Regions from separate parts of the Tardiphaga sp. GW821-FHT12E02 genome, predicted to be linked through region 1. Evidence: riboswitches for the same ligand, from Rfam matches in the RefSeq annotation. Region 1 holds a riboswitch; each other region holds the start of a gene.

Region 1 (4,156 bases):
CCCCGCGACGGGCAATGCCCATGAACGGACATCGGCGAGACCGAGCGAGATCATCAGCACGGCGCCGAAGGCCGCCGATTGCGGTGCGCCGAACAGCGATGGTGAGGCGAGCGGATTGCGCAGGAGGCCTTGCAGCGCGGCACCGGACAGGCCGAGAATGGCACCGATGGCAAGCGCGAGGATCGCGCGCGGCAATCGGATCTCCCGGACGATGATCTGATGCACATCGGTGCCGCCGCCGAACAGCGCGTCGAGCACCGTCAGCGGCGGCAGGCGAACAGGGCCGGTACCGAGCGACGCCAGCAGCAGCACAACCACCAGCGCGGCAAGTGCCGCGGTGGCGATCATCGTTCGTCTTGCTGCTGACTGTCCGGTCACCATGTGGCGTTGAATCCTGCATAGAGTGCCGGGCCAGTCGTACCGAAGTTCAGCACCTCCTGGTAGCGCTCATTGAGGATGTTTTCGCCGCGGGCGAACACCTTCCAGTTCGCGTCGAGCCTGTATTCGCTATAGAGATCGACGCGGGTATAGGCATCGACGACATTGGTCTCGTTGGCGGCACTGTAGCGCTTCGACACCGTCGTGATGCGGGGCTCGATCAGCCAGCGATCATTCGGCGTGATGGTGACCGCGAAACGCGCCAGGTTCTGCGGGCGACGTGCCAGGGTCAGGCCGGTGGTGAGATCGACCGCATGCAGATAGGTATAGGCCGCATTGATCTTCACGAGGCCTGGAATCACATCGATATTGGCGCCGACTTCAAGGCCGCTGGTCTCGGCACGGGCGACATTGGTGTAGTAGCCGAGCGGACGCGAGGCATCGCTGACGAAGTTGATGAGGTTGCTGAAGTCATTGGCAAAGCCCGTCACCGAGAGCACGACACGGCCGTCGAACAGGCTCTGGTCGATGCCAGCGTCATAGCCGAAGCTGGTTTCCGGCGTCAGGTTGAGGCTGCCATAGGTGGTGTCGTAGAGCTGGAACAAGGTCGGCGCCTTGGCGCCGGTGCCGGCGCTGGCGCGCAGTTTGGTGCCGGTCTCCGCGATGTTGTAGGCCGCCGTTGCGCGCCACGTCTCGAAACGCGCGACATTGACCACGTCATCGACACGGCCACCCAGCGTGATGTTCAGACGCTCGCCGATCGGCAGTGACCACAAAGCGAAAGCTGAATTGGTGTCCTGCTGCTTCGCCAGCAGCGGCGTCATCAGGCCGGCGATGGGCAGCACATTGGTGGAGAAGGTCTGCGCCGTCTCGCTCTGCGTCTTGGCGCCGTAAATCAAGGTGCCGAAACCACCGAGCTTCAGATTGGCTTGATATTCCGCGCCGAGGCTGTTGCCCCAATAATCCGACGTCTTCACCGTCGTGTTCTGCGGCAGCATATTGGTGCGATAGGTGTAGTCGGTGAACGAGCGTTCGGTATGGGTGTTCGACACCGTCACGTTATGCGTGAGAATGCCGCCGAAGGAGTCGATGCCGACGCGGCCATAGATGGTCTGCAGCAGGCGATCGGCCGATGCCGGCGTATCCGGGAACGTGCCGCTCGCTGCGTCATAGGCTGCGCGCGTGAAGGACTGCACGGTGCCGGCTTCGAGTCGAATGCCTTCGCCGGCGTCATAGCCGATGCGCGCGCTGCCGCCGACGCGGTCGAAACCGTCGCGTTCGAGATTCGGGAAGCGCGCCTCGAGTGCCGGGATGCGATAGCCGTAACGTGAAAAACCGTTGGAGTGCTGGCCGCCGCCGGTGAAGGCATAGGACCACGGACCATTGGTGCCGACCAGCGAGCCTTGCGTCACCACGGTGCCATAGCTGCCGGCTTCGGTGCGGACATTGAACTGCGCGGGGCCCGAGCCTTTCTTGGTGATGATATTGATCACGCCGCCCATGGCGTCGGAGCCATAGAGCGCGCTTTGCGGGCCGCGGAGCACCTCGATGCGATCGATGGCCGAGGGCGCGAACATGGCAAATTCAAAATCGCCGGACGCCGCCGTGGGATCGTTGACGCGGATGCCGTCGATCATCACCAGCGTCTGGCCGGTATTGGCGCCGCGCATGCGCACATTCGCCGTGCCGCCGGGGCCGCCATTTTCAGAGATGTCGATGCCAGGCACGCTGCGCAGCGCATCGACCAGCGAGCCGGGATTGGATGTCGCGATGGTCTCGCCTGAAACAACGCTGATGGCGCTGCCGGTTGCGCTCAGCGGCTCCGGCGCACGGCTTGCGGTGACGACGACTTCTGAGAGTTCCTGAGGACTGGATTGCGCCTGTGCCTGATGTGCAGACACAGCCAGAATCGCTGCGCCAGTCGCAGCGACCATACGGATAGACATGAGATTCCTTGCCGTCGACCCACCGTCGAACGTGTTCAGTCATGTCTCCGGCCGGTCTCCTGGCTCGCAGTGCTTTCCGGATCCGCCTTCCCGAGCATGCTCAGTGGCTTCAAGGATCCGGACCAACTGCTTACAGTTGCGGGGGCAGCCGCGGCATCAGGGGGAGTTCTCCCCCACACCGCATTCCCGTTTCACCTCCTCGCGGAGGCACCGATGACGGAACCTAACTCGCACAGAGCGTCGCGCTGCGCAACAGGCATATGCTCGTCATTGCGAGGAGCGACAGCGACGAAGCAATCCAGAAACCACGCGAAGGAAGAACTGGATTGCTTCGCTGCGCTCGCAATGACGGCTTTGGTTCTAGCTGCTGAGTGCGGCGAGAACCTCGTCGGGACGCTCGACCATCATCATGTGGCCGGTGGCGGGAAGAATCACCGTGCGCGCGTCGGTGATTGCTGCCGCCAGCGCTTTGCCGGATTTCGCCGGGGTCATCATGTCCCGTTCGCCGAGGATGAGCGTGACGGGAACCTTGATCTGCGCCGCTGCGGCGAGGGCGCCTTGATACGCGTTGCAGGCGTTGAGATCGGCATGCAGCACGCCGGGCTTCGTCGCCTCCAGCACGCGCTGCGCGCCGGTATGCATCCACAGACCCGGCGCGAGACTGCCGCCGAGTTCGGCGCGCATGCCGAGACCCCAGATCGAGACCATGTCGATGGCCGAATGTTCGTTGGCTTCGGCGTCTTTCAGCAGATCGGGACCGACCGTCATCGTTGCCGCCGTACCGAGCAGGTCGAGGCGCGTGACCTTGTCGGGATGGCGCGCGGCGGTCTCCAGCGCGATCAGCGAGCCCATGGAGTGGCCGATGAGGCGTGCCTGCTTTGCGCCTGCTGCGATGATCAGCGCGGCAGTCCAGTCGGCGAGATCGCCGATGGTTGTGAGTGCGTCGCCACCGCTGCGGCCATGGCCGGGAAGATCGGGCGCGAGCACCGCATAGCCATGATGCGCAAACCAGCGCGTATGCAGCGCCCAGGTGGAGCTGTCGAAGCCGGCGCCGTGCAGCAGCACGACGACGGGCAATGACGGATCGAAGGTGCGGCCGCCATTGGCGACAAAGGTGTCGTGTCCATTGACCGTGATCTGCATCGGCTCAGCCCTTCTGCGAGAAGCGCAGCGCCTGCGCGAGATCGTCGATGATGTCTTGCGCGGCCTCGATGCCGACGGAGAGGCGGATCAGCTCTTCGCCGATGCCCGCGGCCTTCAGTTGTTCGGCATCCATCTGCTGATGGGTCGTCGAGGCCGGATGGATCACCAGCGTCTTGGCATCGCCGACATTGGCGAGATGGCTGGTGAGTTTCAGTGCCTCGATGAATTTGCGGCCCGCGGGACGTCCGCCCTTGATGCCGAAGGAGATGATGGAGCCGGCGCCGCGCGGCAGCAGCGTTTTTGCCAGCGCATGATCGGGATGGTTTTCCAGCGAGGGATGCAGCACCCAATCGACCGCCTTGTTGGCCGTGAGCGCGGCAAGCACGGCGCTCGTATTGGCGACATGGCGCTCCATGCGGATGCCGAGTGTCTCGACGCCTTGCAGGAGCTGGAACGCATTGGTCGGCGAGAGGCACGCGCCAAAATCGCGCAGACCTTCGGTGCGGGCGCGCATGATGAAAGCCGCAGTGCCGAACTGTTCGTCGAAGACGATGCCGTGATAGCCGGCATAGGGTTCGGTGAGCTGCGGGAATTTGCCGGAGGCGCGCCAGTCGAAGCGGCCGGCATCGACAATGACGCCGCCGATGGCGATGCCATGGCCACCGATCCATTTGGTCGTCGAATTCATG
Region 2 (4,156 bases), 3.2 Mb from region 1:
GTCGATGTCGCTGGAGCAGATGACCTCGCGCCTCGCCATCATGATGGGCGGTCGCGTGGCTGAAGAACTGATCTTCGGCCGCAACAAGGTCACGTCTGGCGCTTCGTCGGATATCGATCAGGCGACCCGTCTGGCGCGCATGATGGTGACCCGCTGGGGTCTCTCGGAGGAGCTCGGCACGGTCTCCTATGGCGACAACAATGACGAGGTGTTCCTCGGCATGCAGATGAACCGCACCCAGGCCGTCTCCGAAGCCACCGCGCAGAAGATCGACCAGGAAGTCCGTCGCCTCGTCGAGGATGGCTACAAGGAAGCGACCCGCATTCTCACCGAGAAGCGCGGGGATCTCGAAACGCTGTCCAAGGGCCTGCTCGAATTCGAGACGCTGTCCGGCGACGAGATCAAGGACCTGCTCGACGGCAAGAAGCCGAATCGCGAGTCGGTGCTGGAGCCCTCCACCCCGCGTTCGTCCGCCGTGCCTCCCGCCGGCAAGCAGCGCCCGCGCCCGGACGGTGGCCTGGAGCCACAGCCGCAGGCATAAGCTTGCAGCGAACAGACATGCAAAACGCGGCCGAAAGGCCGCGTTTTTTGTCTGTAGGATGGGTTGAGCGAAGCGATACCCATCACCACAAGCACATGCGGTGATGGGTATGGCTTCGCTCAACCCATCCTACGTTCCCCACTTAAACCTTCCTCAAACTTCCCTCGGCAATGTCCCTCGCAACTTCACCCGTCGCGGGGACCGCATGACGCCGTTACATCTGACGCCCTCTGATCGCGGCCCGATTCCACCGGCGCTGGTGATGGTGTGCGCCATCCTCGCGATCCTGCAGATCGCGTTCTTCCCGCTCTATTACGGCCATGGCTGGATTGTCGAAGGCAACGGCCTTGGTGTGCCCACCGACTTCATCAATGTCTGGTCCGCCGGCCGCCTTGTGCTCGATGGCCATCCGGCCTCGGCCTATGACTGGGACATCCAGAAGCAGGTGCAGGTCGGCGTGCTCGGCCAGACCTATCCCGGCAATTTCGCCTGGCACTATCCGCCGCCATTCCTGTTCGTCGCGGCGCTACTTGCCAAGCTGCCTTATGCGGTCGCCTTTGCAGGCTGGGCGTGTATCAGCGTCGTGCCTTATCTCGCCGCCATGCGCGCGATCGTCGGGCGCCCGTTCGGCATGCTCCTGGCGCTCGCTTTCCCGGTCGTCTTCACCAATGTGCTGGTCGGACAGAACGGCTTTCTCACCGCATCCCTGATTGGCGGCATGCTGGTGTTGCTGCCGACACGGCCGATCCTGGCCGGCATTTGCCTCGGCTTGCTCAGCTACAAGCCGCAATATGGCGTGCTGTTTCCCCTGGTCCTGATCGCTGCTGCGCAATGGCGCGCTTTTGCCAGTGCTGCCGTCACGACGATCCTGCTCGCTGTCGCCTCATGGCTGGCCTTCGGCACTGAAAGCTGGGTCGCTTTCTTCAAATGGATGCCGATGTTCTCGCAGGCGTTCCTGGTCGAAGGTCGCGCACCGTTCGGCAAGATGCAGAGCATCTTTGCGCTCGTCCGCTATTTCGAGGGCGGCGAGACGCTGGCCTGGACGCTGCAATGGATTCTCGTGGCTGCTGTCGCGGTGTCGCTCGTCGGGCTGTGGCGTAGCCGCACGCGCTACGAATGGAAGGCCGCCGGGCTTGCCATTGGCGCCTTGCTCGCAACGCCCTATCTGTTCCTCTATGACGTGATGGTCTTGGCGATCGCGGTCGGCTTCCTCATTCGCGTCGGACTGTCCGAGGGCTTTCTCGGTCACGAATTGCCGGCACTCGGTCTCGCAGCGGTCATGCTGGTCAGCTACCAATTTATCGGGCCGGTGCCGACGGGATTCGGCGCCACATTGCTGGTCGCCGCCCTGATCGGCATTCGCATCCGTGAGTCCTGGCCCGCCAGGTCCGTTGCGGCCACGCAGCCGGACGCATCGGCAGTTGTCCACGGTACTAACAGCCTGATCTGATTTCTCGCCGGGAACAGCAAAGCGCGCTTGACACTTTGCCGCGGGTCACACCAAATGTAGGCGTCACGGTCCGCCATGTCGCAAGATTTGGTGGCTAAGAGGGAAGCCGGTGAGAGCTGCGCGTAACTGCGCTTGATTCCGGCACTGCCCCCGCAACTGTAAGCAGAGAGTTTGTTTCGATTGACGTCACTGGAGCTTCACCGCTCCGGGAAGGCGGAAACAAGCGCTTGATCTGCGAGTCAGGAGACCTGCCGCGACACCAGAAACGTCCATGGGCGGGGTGTCCCAGCGGTCGCTTGCAGGCTTTGCCGCGCGTTCGCTCGGCATCGTTGCTCGCACCTTCGGCCCCAGCCCCCTTTAGCTTGATGCATCACACGGGGTCCTGCCGATGCCTTCCACGTCCCACGCTCTCTCCAACGGCCATGATGCCGTGCTCGCCCACCCATCCGAATCGAATGTCGTGCCCGCGCACGCGCCGTCCATGCAGGTGATCCGCCGCAATGGCACGGTGTCGCCTTTCGATGCCGGCAAGATTTCGGTGGCCATGACCAAGGCGTTTCTCGCCGTCGAGGGCAACACGGCAGCGGCCTCGCGCCGTGTCCACGAAGCCGTCGAGCAGCTGACCGGCGAGGTTTTCGCCGCACTGACCCGCCGCATAGGCGAGGGCCGTACCTTCCATATCGAGGATGTGCAGGATCAGGTTGAACTGGCGCTGATGCGCAGCGAGCACCACAAGGTGGCGCGCGCTTATGTGCTGTATCGTGAGGAGCGGTCCCGCCGCCGCGCCGAAGAAGCTGCCGCCAAGCCCGCCGCCGTGCCGAGCGTGCCTGCGCTCCATGTCACGCTGTCAAACGGCACGCGCGTGCCTTTGGATGCCGCACGCCTGGCGCTGATCGTCAATGAAGCCTGCGCGGGCCTCGATGGCGTCGAGGCAGCACCCGTGCTCGAAGAGACCAAGCGCAATCTCTATGACGGCATCACGCTCGATGAACTCGCGCTGGCCGGCATCATGGCCGCCCGCACGCTGGTGGAGCAGGAGCCGAACTACACCTATGTCAGCGCCCGCCTGCTGCTCGACAAGCTGCGCACGGAAGTGCTGACCTACGTGCACGGCGTGCCAAGCGCGGCCTCGCAGGCCGATATGGCGTCGCGCTATGCGGACTATTTCGGCGCCTATGTGAAGGTCGGTATCGAAGCCGAACTGCTCGATCCCGAACTCGCACGCTTCGATCTGAAGAAGATCGCCGCAGCATTGAAGCCGGAACGCGATCTCCAGTTCCAGTTCCTCGGTCTGCAGACGCTCTATGACCGCTACTTCCTGCACGTACAGGGCAACCGCATCGAGCTGCCGCAGGCCTTCTTCATGCGCGTCGCCATGGGCCTCGCGCTGCGCGAGATCGACCGCGAAAACCGCGCCATCGAATTCTACAATCTGCTGTCGTCCTTCGATTTCATGGCCTCGACGCCGACGCTGTTCAATGCCGGCACCCAGCGCCCGCAGCTGTCGTCCTGCTTCCTCACCACGGTGCCGGACGATCTCGACGGCATTTTCAAGTCGGTGAAGGACAATGCGCTGCTGGCCAAATATTCCGGCGGCCTCGGCAATGACTGGACCCGCGTCCGCGGCCTCGGCGCCCACATCAAGGGTACCAATGGCGAGAGCCAGGGCGTGGTGCCATTCCTGAAAGTCGCCAACGACACGGCGATCGCCGTCAATCAGGGCGGCAAGCGCAAGGGCGCCGTCTGCGCCTATCTCGAAACCTGGCACGTGGACATCGAGGAATTCCTTGATCTGCGCAAGAACACCGGCGACGACCGCCGCCGCACCCATGACATGAACACCGCCAACTGGGTGCCGGACCTGTTCATGCAGCGCGTCGAGCAGGATGGCGATTGGACGCTGTTCTCGCCGGATGAAACGCCGGACCTGCACGATCTCTATGGCAAGCCCTTTGCCGAGCGTTACGCCGCCTATGAGGCCAAAGCCGCACGCGGCGAGATGCGCGTCTACAAGACGGTGCGCGCCACCGATCTGTGGCGCCGCATGCTCACCATGGTGTTCGAGACCGGCCATCCCTGGATCACCTTCAAGGACCCGTGCAACCTGCGCTCGCCGCAGCAGCATGCCGGCGTCATCCATTCATCGAATCTCTGCACCGAGATCA
Region 3 (4,156 bases), 4.5 Mb from region 1:
GCCCAGGACGCGAAACCGAGTCAGACCCTCGATCCCGTCTTCGTGCAGCCCACTGCCCAGCCGCAGCGCGCGCGCCGTGCGACCACCGGCAATGCAAGCCGCGCCGCGCGGTCGCGCCAGCAGCGTAATGTCGCCGCGACGACGGCCGCGCCTGTCGCAACGCCCATCGACCCGGTCTTCGCGGCACCGACGCTCAATCTCACCGGTACGGCGCCGACCGCCAGCCGCCTCGGCCTCACCCGCCTGCAGACGCCGGCCAGCGTCGATGTGATCTCCGCGCAGACCATGTCCGAGCGCGGCCAGCAGAACATCAATGATGCCGTGACGCAGAATGCCGTCGGCATCACCGCCAATCCGTCGCTCGGCAATGGCGGCCTCGCTTTCAGCGCACGCGGCTTCACCGGCTCCAGCTCCGTCATGACCATGTATGACGGCACCCAGCTCTATGTCGGCCAGGGCACGGCGACATTCCCTTATGACACCTGGTCGGCCGAGCGCATCGAGGTGCTGCGCGGCCCCGCCTCGGTGCTGTACGGCTCGGGCGCCATCGGCGGCGCCATCAATGTAGTGTCGAAACTGCCGACCTGGGTGCCGGTCAACCAGGCCGAGATGTCGCTCGACACCAACATGACCAAGCGCATCGCCGTCGATAGCGGCGGCGCCATCAATGACAAGGTCGCCTATCGCGTCACCGCCACCGGCAATCTCTCGGATGGCTGGATGGATCGCGGCAACAATTCCAATGTCTCCGTGCATGCCGCCATTCAGGTCAAGCAGACTGAAGACCTCACCTGGACCTTCCTCAGCGACTATGCCGACGTGCAGCCGCAGAATTATTGGGGCACGCCGCTGGTCAATGGCCGCATTCTCGAAGCGACGCGCTTCAACAACTACAATTTCAGCAACGGCATCGTTCACTACAAGGACAATCTCAACCAGATCCGCACCGAGTGGAACGTCACCGACGGCGTGACCGTGCGCAATGTGCTGTATTATATGGATGTCCATCGCCACTGGCGTAACGCGGAGAGCTACGTCTACAGCCCGGCGTCCGGCCTCGTGAACCGCAATGGCAACAACACCGAAATCTACCAGGCCCAGCAGCAGATCGGCGACCGCATGGACGCCACCTTCCGCGGCCATGTATTCGGCCTGGAAAACCAGCTCGTCACCGGCTTCGATGTCAACCACATCAAGTTCGGCCGCGATGCGAATTTCCTGTCATCGACGTCCACCGGCAGCTCGACAGTCACGCTTTTCAATCCGATCCCGGGTAACTATTTCAGCAATACGCCGACCGTCGTCGACTATCGCAGCATCACCAACCAGTATGCGTTCTTCGCGGAGAACAAGCTCAACATCACCGAGCAGCTGGCGCTGATCGGCGGCATCCGGCAGGACGAGACGAACGTCACCCGCACCGACTTCTTCAATCCGGCCAACAGCCTCGACAAGTCGTTCTCGAACACCACGTGGCGTGTCGGCGCCGTCTACACGCCGATCAAGGATCTCGCCTTCTACGGCCAGTATTCCACCGCCGTCGATCCCGTCACCAGCGGCCTTCTCGCGCTCAATGCAGCAAACGCGAACTTCACCCTGGCCACCGGCCGGCAGGTCGAATTCGGTGTCAAGCAATCGCTGTTTAACGGCCGCGCGGAATGGACGCTCGCCGGCTATGAGATCGTGAAGAACAATCTGCTGGCGCGCGATCCCAATAACCTCAACGTGGTCCTGCAGGTCGGCCAGCAGTCGTCCCGCGGCATCGAGGCGTCGGTCGGCATGTTGCTGGATTATGGCTGGCGCATCGATGCCAACACCACATTCCTGCAGGCAAAGTATGATGACTTCCTGCAGGCCAGCGGCGTCAATTTCGCCGGCAATGTGCCGGTCAACGTGCCGCTCAACGTCTCCAATATCTGGGCGACATGGGACTTCGCGCCGAACTGGTCGGCCAATGCCGGCATCCAGATCGTCGGCAAGACCTATGCGGATGCAGCCAACACGCTGGCTCGCTCGGCCTATAACGTCGTCAATGCCGGCGTGCAGTGGAAGCCCGATGCGAACACCACCGTGTCGCTGCGCGTCTACAATCTGTTCGACGAGATCTACGCCACCGGTGGCGGCACCAATCAGTGGATCCTCGGCATGCCACGCACGGCGCAGATGGCGGTGAATGTGAAGTTCTGAGGGAGCAACACACTCTAATTGTCATCCCCGCCTAGCGCACCGAAGGTGCGCGCGGAGCGGGGATCCAGTACACACTGTCTTCACAGCTTTATATCTAAAGCTCGTGTCTACTGGATCGCCCGGTCAAGCCGGGCGATGACAGTGCGAGTGCGGTAGACAACCCACCTCCCAATTGACTCCTTCCAAACTTTCACCCTAACGTGATCGCGACGGTGCCCTTCGGGGACCAAAAGGGAATGCGGTGAGACGCGCTCTGTGAGTCCAGCAAACTCGGCAAGCGCATCGATTCCGCGGCTGCCCCCGCAACTGTAAGCGGCGAGCCTTCGCCATCAGCCACTGGGCTCTCCGCCTGGGAAGGCGGCGACAGGCACCGACCCGCGAGCCAGGAGACCTGCCGTCAGTCGTGGTCACACGCGAGCACATTGGGCGGGGTGCCCCGGTGGAAGCCGAGTTGCGTTCGTGAGGAATGCAGAGCGGCTTGGTTTGCGGTGACGTGCCACGTTATCGCGAGTCTCGAACCATGATCGTCACTCATCTCTTGACGGCCGACCGGCGCCATCTCCTTCTTTCAACCGTCGCGCTGTCCTGCCTGCTCTGGCCTGCCGAAAGCTGGTCGCAAACGGCACAGCAGAGCCAGACACTTGACCCCGTCGTCGTGCAGCCGACCGCCCAGCCGCAACGCGCACGCCGCGCCACATCAGGCAACGCCACGCGCAATGCGCGCTCGCGCCAGCAGCGCAATGTCGCCGCAACGACGGCCGCGCCGGTTGCAACACAGACTGGCCCGGTCTTCGCTGCACCAACGCTCAATCTCACCGGCACCACCTCCACCGGCAGCCGCCTCGGCCTCACGCGCCTGCAGACGCCGGCCAGCGTCGAGGTGATCTCGGCCGAGACCATGGCCGAACGCGGCCAGCAGAATGTCGTCGATGCCGTCACGCAGAATGCCACCGGCATCACCGCCATCGGCGAGCCCGGCAATGGCGGCATCGCCTTCTCGACCCGCGGCTTTGCCGGCAGCGGCTCGGTGACATCGCTCTATGACGGCACTCGTCTTTATGTCGGTGCCGGCACCGTCAATTTTCCGTTCGACACCTGGACCGCCGAGAAAATCGAAGTGCTGCGTGGCCCGGCCTCGGTGATGTATGGCGAAGGCGCCATTGGCGGCGCCATCAATGTGGTGTCGAAACTGCCGCTCTGGGTGCCGCGCAACCAGGCCGAGATCTCGCTCGACAGCAACATGACCCGCCGTATCGCGCTGGATAGCGGCGGCCCCATCAGCAAGGATGTCGCTTATCGCATCGCCGTCACCGGCAACGCCTCCGATGGCTGGGTCGATCGCGACAACCAATCGAACATCGCGCTGCATGCCGCCGTCCAGATCAAGCAGAACGAGGACGTCACCTGGACGCTCTCGACCGACTATGGCGACCGGCATCCGTCGAAATATTTCGGCACGCCGCTGATCAACGGCCAGCTCGATCCCGCGACCCGCTTCAAGAACTACAATGTCAGCGACAGCACCATTCGTTATCAGGATAGCTGGAGCCAGGTGAAGACCGAATGGCAGGTGTCCGACGGCATCACGCTGCGCAACACGCTCTATTACATGTATGCGAAGCGGCACTGGAAGGAAGTCGAGATCTACGGCTTCAACAATGCCACCGGCCAGATCGATCGCAGCGACTACCTCGAAATCTATCACCAGCAGCAGCAGATCGGCGACCGTATGGACGCCACCTTCACCGGCCATCTGTTCGGCATGGTGAACACGTTTGTCGCAGGCTTCGACGTCAACCGCATCGACTTCAAGCATACCAACAATTCGCCTTATGGCGGCTTCTCGTCGGTCGATCCGTTCAATTTCAATCCGGGCGTCTTCGAGAGTCCCGATGCGACGCGACCGGGCTACAGCGCGACCGCCAATCAATACGCGTTCTTTGCCGAGAACCGGCTGGCGGTGACCGAG

What was found. Region 1 has a riboswitch for cobalamin ahead of AC1RQ5_RS23225 (TonB-dependent receptor plug domain-containing protein). Riboswitches for the same ligand answer to the same signal wherever they lie in the genome.
Region 2: another riboswitch for cobalamin. It lies ahead of AC1RQ5_RS08130 (ribonucleoside-diphosphate reductase subunit alpha); the one in region 1 lies ahead of AC1RQ5_RS23225 (TonB-dependent receptor plug domain-containing protein).
Region 3: another riboswitch for cobalamin. It lies ahead of AC1RQ5_RS01930 (TonB-dependent receptor); the one in region 1 lies ahead of AC1RQ5_RS23225 (TonB-dependent receptor plug domain-containing protein).

What each region holds. Positions count from the first base shown of each region.
Region 1 is NZ_JBXAQK010000001.1:4,897,502-4,901,657, reverse strand. Features, by position in the region: gene AC1RQ5_RS23230 (FecCD family ABC transporter permease) at 1-381, opposite strand, end outside; gene AC1RQ5_RS23225 (TonB-dependent receptor plug domain-containing protein) at 375-2,324, opposite strand; cobalamin riboswitch at 2,357-2,554, opposite strand; gene AC1RQ5_RS23220 (alpha/beta fold hydrolase) at 2,685-3,467, opposite strand; gene AC1RQ5_RS23215 (O-acetylhomoserine aminocarboxypropyltransferase) at 3,472-4,156, opposite strand, start outside.
Region 2 is NZ_JBXAQK010000001.1:1,721,969-1,726,124, forward strand. Features, by position in the region: gene ftsH (ATP-dependent zinc metalloprotease FtsH) at 1-541, shown strand, start outside; gene AC1RQ5_RS08125 (glycosyltransferase family 87 protein) at 747-1,991, shown strand; cobalamin riboswitch at 2,041-2,261, shown strand; gene AC1RQ5_RS08130 (ribonucleoside-diphosphate reductase subunit alpha) at 2,380-4,156, shown strand, end outside.
Region 3 is NZ_JBXAQK010000001.1:402,075-406,230, forward strand. Features, by position in the region: gene AC1RQ5_RS01925 (TonB-dependent receptor) at 1-2,187, shown strand, start outside; cobalamin riboswitch at 2,381-2,600, shown strand; gene AC1RQ5_RS01930 (TonB-dependent receptor) at 2,708-4,156, shown strand, end outside.